Regions from separate parts of the Bacillus sp. GW823-FHT06A11 genome, predicted to be linked through region 1. Evidence: a T-box and tRNA genes for the amino acid it is inferred to sense, from the RefSeq annotation. Region 1 holds a T-box; the other holds one or more tRNA genes.
What was found. A T-box is a leader RNA that pairs with one kind of tRNA and senses whether it is charged. The one in region 1 lies ahead of AC1Q8L_RS10250 (valine--tRNA ligase), so its partner is inferred to be a tRNA-Val.

Region 1 (3,039 bases):
AACTCTAAACCTTGGAAAATCATACGAGATACCCAGAAGAAGATGATGTCATAACCCGTTACTAGTGCATCTGTTGAATAGTAACGTTTGAAGTCTGCTGAATCTTCATTTGGCCAACCAAGTGTTGAGAATGGCCATAGCGCTGAACTGAACCATGTATCAAGTACGTCGTTATCTTGATTCCAGTTTTCAATATCTGCTGGTGCTTCTGTACCTACGTATACTTCACCAGTTTCTTTATGGTACCAAGCTGGAATACGGTGTCCCCACCATAATTGACGAGAAATACACCAGTCATGAATATTTTCCATCCATCGTAAATATGTGTTTTCAAAACGCTCTGGTACGAACGTTACTTTTTCTTCTTCTTTTTGTTGAAGCGCTACTGCTTTTTCAGCAAGTGGAGCCATTTTTACGAACCATTGTGTTGATAAGTAAGGCTCAACAACTGCACCGCTACGCTCACTATGACCTACTGAATGCATATGTGGCTCGATTTCTACTAATACGCCAGCTTCTTGTAAGTCTTTCACTAATTCTTTACGGCATTCGAAACGATCCATACCGTTATATTTACCAGCTTTTTCGTTCATCGATCCATCTTCGTTCATTACTAAGATGCGTGGTAAGTCATGACGGTTACCTACTTCAAAGTCGTTCGGGTCATGAGCTGGTGTAATTTTTACAACGCCTGTTCCGAAGTCTTTTTCTACGTACTCATCAGCAATAATCGGAATCTCACGGCCTACGATTGGAAGTGTAACTGTTTTTCCGATTAAATGTTTGTAACGATCATCTTCTGGATGAACTGCTACCGCTGTATCACCAAGCATCGTTTCTGGACGAGTAGTAGCAAGGCGAATGTGACCTGAACCGTCTGTTAACGGATAGTTCATATGGTAGAATGCACCTTGAACTTCTTTATGAATTACTTCAATATCAGAAAGAGCTGTGCGTGTTGCTGGATCCCAGTTGATAATATATTCACCGCGGTAAATTAAGCCTTTTTCGTATAATTGAACGAATACTTTATTAACCGCATCAGATAAACCTTCGTCTAATGTGAAACGTTCGCGAGAATAGTCTAGTCCTAAACCAACTTTCCCCCATTGTTGACGAATGTGAGAAGCGTACTCTTCTTTCCACTCCCAAGCTTTTTCAAGGAATTTCTCACGGCCAAGATCGTAACGTGAAATACCTTCTTCACGAAGTTTTCCTTCTACTTTCGCTTGTGTTGCGATACCAGCATGGTCCATTCCTGGAAGCCATAGCACATCGTAACCTTGCATACGCTTCGTACGAGTTAAAATATCTTGAAGAGTTGTATCCCAAGCATGACCTAAGTGTAACTTACCAGTTACGTTCGGAGGTGGAATTACAATTGTATACGGTTGTTTCTTCTCGTCTCCTGTTGCTTCAAAATATTTGCCTTCAAGCCACCATTGATAAAGGCCTTCTTCAACGGACATATGATCATATTTAGTTGGTAAATTCTTTTCCGTGTTTGACATTATTTTCCCTCCTTAAAATAAAAAATGTCCCTCATCCAAAAAGGACGAGGGACATCGCGGTACCACCTTTATTTACAAACAAATTCATAATTTGCTTATACTCTTAATTTGATAACGGACAAATCCGTCTTTTCCTAATGAGAACTATTCTGTTCAGAAAAGATGCTCCAGGGCTACCTTCTAACATAACTATCTAGAGAATCTCCCAGCTACTGATTCTCCTCTCTGAAGACGTTTCATGTTATACTCTTCCCCTTCAAGGCATTTATATGATTGTTAATTATTATATACAATAGTGTAAAAAACGAAACCTTATTCGTCAAGATAAATTTAAAACTATGACTTTTCGGGTGAATATAAAGAAGATAAGTAGCATTCTCTACTTATCTTCTTTATCCCGCTATTTGCGGGCAATAAGACCCCACCTCAAAATTCAGCTGAAGCAAAGAAGTTAGGTTGATTAAAGTTTTACTTTACCCGTTCCCTTGCTGGGCAGCTTGTAATTGTGACAGGAAATATTCTATATTGCTAACGAGCCAATGCGATTGTTGCAAACTCTTTACTCCGCGCAGTTCATTTTCCTCGTTGCGATTATCTCTTCTTTTCTTATAAGACTGGATTTGCCGAATAAATTGCGATGGATACGTCATATACGCAAACATAAGTAGTTGCTCTTCTTTCGTAAAAGGGAAATTTTTTTGATACATTTGAAACCATTCAAACCGATCACTTCTTGCGATTGGATATGTGTTTAAAGACCGTGAATAAAAACCTACTATATCTTGCACAGGCGTTGCAAACTTCGATTTTTCCAAACTAATAAAATAGCCATTTCGCTCATAGTCAAATAAAAAATGATTAAGTGACACGTTACCATGCACAAAAGTAATACGTGTTTTCTCTTTTTCTTTCATCGCATCGTTCCACTCATTTAATTGCTTCGTTGCAAATTCACGCGCTCTCATTACATGATGATAGTACGTACAATATTGTAATTCAAACGGGGACATATACCATTTTGATTCAGATTCTACGAGAAACTCTTCTAACATCTCACCATCATTTTCCCAGCGATCGGATATAGTTGTATAATGTTTTTCTAAATCTTCTTCCGTATATGTTTCTTCCTTCACAGTTTTTTGATGCAACGTTCCAAGTGTCTGAAACATTTTATGGTATTGATCATTATCCTCGCCGTTTCCTTCTGCACGTTCTAACCAAGGCATTAAATAATAATTATACGTCCCGTCACTTAAAATATAATTTCCATCCGTCGCGTGGTATATAGGTACATAATTTGAAAAACCTTTCTCCTTCAAATATTGAATATGATGCAGAAAATTATTCCGCTCTAACTTTCTGCCTTCTATTTTCTTGAGTGCATATGGACCTTGATTCGTATAAATTTTCATTACGCTTCCGTGCTCTTCCATATGCTGCGTATCCAATCTATATTGCCTCACGATAGGTTCATAGTGATTTCGTAATTCAATATCCATACGAATAACCCTTTCTATTCAAAACATAG
Region 2 (3,039 bases), on a different contig from region 1:
ATGTATGCTTTTGGCATTGGGCTTGTATTATTTTTAGCCGTATTCTTATTTATTCGTAAAGACGTTCAAGGCGGGACGTTAACGAAACGAGGATTTTATAAAATGATCGGCTGCTTAGTTGTTATGTTTATAGCGATTATTGTAATAATCGTTTTAATAAGTCAGTCACTATAGAATGTAAAAACGGAACCTTACTTCGGTAAGGTTTTTCTTTATTATTTAACCTAAAAATCACCATTAAATCCATTTACTATAAATAACTTGTATTATATAATCCAATGAAATGATAGATAAGGAGTGTAGTATATGAATAAAAAAACTATCTTCTATTTATTAACTTGTCTACTACTTGTAGCTAGTACTACTTATATAATATGTAACAAACGAGAACAAGTGCCACCTATATTAGTATGGGACGAACAAGAATACTATGTTACGAATGAACCTGCCAAAATAGAAGAAGTCGGGCAAAAACTTGGCGAAGTAACAAAGAAAATTAAAACAAGTAAAAAACCTACTAAAAATAGAGAATCTAATACATTACAAGAGAAAACAGAAGTATTCACAATGATTGAGGAAGAAAAAAGTGATTACCCGCCTTTAATCATAAAGGAAGCTTATAGTGATAAATATAGGGTAGTGAGGCCAATGTTGAAGCAAGTATTATGATGAAAAGGAGATTCATATGCAGACAGTAATTTCGTATCCGTGGGTGTTAAGAAAAATATTTGTCTTTTTCCTCCTATCGGTGCTGTTTACATTTTGATGAATAGAGGAGCGATACAAAAGAGAGATTTTATATTTATTATTTGCTGCTATGAATATATCACTTTGGTTATTGCTTATGATTTTTGATTGGAGTATGTGGATGGTAGTAGGGAACAGAAAATGTGGTTCATTTGTGCTACGGATACAGATTGATAGAAGAGAGGCCTTGTAGGAATGCTGCAAGGCTCTTTATATTTTTGGGAATTAATAGAAAATTAATCATATAAATGCTATACTAAAAAATGTTTGTAATGTCAGTTTCATAATATTGTATGATACTGACTTACTAGAAAAGATAATGAGGAGAATGAGCGTGCAAAAGATAAAGAGATTATTGCTATTAATGATGGTAGTAGGATTAACAGCGGTTGTTTTAGCAGGGTGTGCAAATCCGAAAGATACTACAGAAGAATTTTTAACAGCGATACAAAAAGGTGATGTAGAAAAGGCTCGTACATTTGTTGAGAGTGACAAGGAATTTAATAAACTAAATGAAAAAACAGATGATGCTGAGGCAAAAGCAATGCTAAGTGCAATTACAAAGAACTTTAAATTTGAAAAGCTAGAAGAAGTATCGAAAAAGGATGACAAAGCAGAAGTGAAAGTGAAAATTACATCTGCAGATCTATCCGTTGCTGTAACAAAAGCAGTGGGAGAAGTTATGCCAATGGCGTTCGCTAGTGCCTTTAGTGAAGACAAAGAACAATCTGAAAAAGCAATCGAAAAAACAATGACATCAACTATCGTCAAAAACTTAGCAGATAAAGATGCAGCAATGGCAACTCGCGAAGTTACATTGAACTTAAAGAAAGACAAAGATGGCGACTATAAAATCGTTGCTGACGATAACTTGAAAGAAGTATTGTTTGCCAATGCGAAGTCTTTGGAGAAGATGTTTGGTGGGAAGTAATTGAATTAGATAAAAAGAGACACCATATCACGTAGAAGGTTGATATGGTGTCTCTTTTTTATATGACCCCGGAGAGGCTCGAACTCACGACCTCCACCCTGTCAAGGTGGCGCTCTCCCTGCTGAGCTACGGGATCCCAACTATAAATATTACGACCAGTAATGTGTTTTCATTCGGGTAATCGGAGGATTTATATAATTTGTTGAAAATTTTAACATTTGATGTATTCCTATAATAGCAACAAACTTTAATGGTGTAAAGATGAAAATTTCTGAATGTTATTATTCCAATTTTTATATAAAAAAATAAGCCCTGAAGAGCTTATTTTAATAATAATATCACCGCAATTATTAATGATATTATCAAAAATACAATCATAAATAATGAAGCTCGTTCATGAGCTATCGTCCTGTAACTGTCATTCCTGCTGTGTAAATTGTATCAATAGAACTGTCAGCGCCTTTTATTTCGACTTTATAACGATATGTTCCATCCTCATAAATATCATCGCCATATCCTGTGAAAGTTGCAATTTCATCATTGCTTCCAGCTGGGACCCATTGATTTTGCCAACGGAAGTTGGTTTCAAATTCTCCCCATCTATCGCCATATTTCTTTTCAAGGCTGACATTGTAATGAATTTCTTCAGCTCGGTCATTTGTAATTCTTGCAATTACGCTGTTACCAAAAGTAACTTGTGTAGAGTGTACCTGAACTGTAACACCGTTCACCGTTTCACCAGGACCACAAATGTAATGACAACCATCCCATTCGTCAGCATGTGCTTTTGGTGTTTCAATGTTCATAATCGTTAAACCGCCTAAAGCTAATGCGCCAGTTAATAATACTTTACCAAATGTTTTCACTTGAAATTCCCCCTAAGTATATTCTCAATTCGTTCGATAGATATCACATTAATCTAATCGAACGTTTTTTCCTTAAGTGTATTCGCTATGAATCTTTCATCTTGTAGTAATCTAATCACTACATAAAATTTCATAGTTTTGATTCCATATATGTATCATGATTTACATAGAACAAATCTGTTAATACGCTTTGGTTATTTACTTATTCCACTACTCTTCATTACCTTTTATTGGTAAAACGTTGGTTTTATTATATAACATTATTATCTATTTACAAGAGAAAATCATACTGTATGCAAAAATGCATAATAAAAAACACTGCTTGTATTCTAGATTACAGATTAAATGGAGTGTTGGGTTTCAATTAATATTTGAGTGGAACTTAATGCTAATTTTTTATGCTTAACAGTATGCATATATCATCGTTTATTAAAGTCATAATTGATAAACCTTGTCCAGGGGACGCTCTTCCTGCTGAGCTACAGAATCTTCAAA

Region 2: it encodes a tRNA-Val, which carries the amino acid that the T-box ahead of AC1Q8L_RS10250 (valine--tRNA ligase) is inferred to sense. The anticodon was not compared.

What each region holds. Positions count from the first base shown of each region.
Region 1 is NZ_JBXAHS010000002.1:339,725-342,763, reverse strand. It holds gene AC1Q8L_RS10250 (valine--tRNA ligase) at 1-1,511, opposite strand, end outside; T-box leader at 1,549-1,780, opposite strand; gene ysxE (spore coat protein YsxE) at 1,985-3,010, opposite strand.
Region 2 is NZ_JBXAHS010000001.1:1,168,496-1,171,534, reverse strand. It holds gene AC1Q8L_RS05870 (DUF3976 domain-containing protein) at 1-174, shown strand, start outside; gene AC1Q8L_RS05865 (hypothetical protein) at 307-669, shown strand; partial or broken gene AC1Q8L_RS05860 (hypothetical protein) at 686-940, shown strand; gene AC1Q8L_RS05855 (DUF4878 domain-containing protein) at 1,082-1,678, shown strand; tRNA gene AC1Q8L_RS05850 (tRNA-Val) at 1,742-1,814, opposite strand; gene AC1Q8L_RS05845 (hypothetical protein) at 2,080-2,544, opposite strand.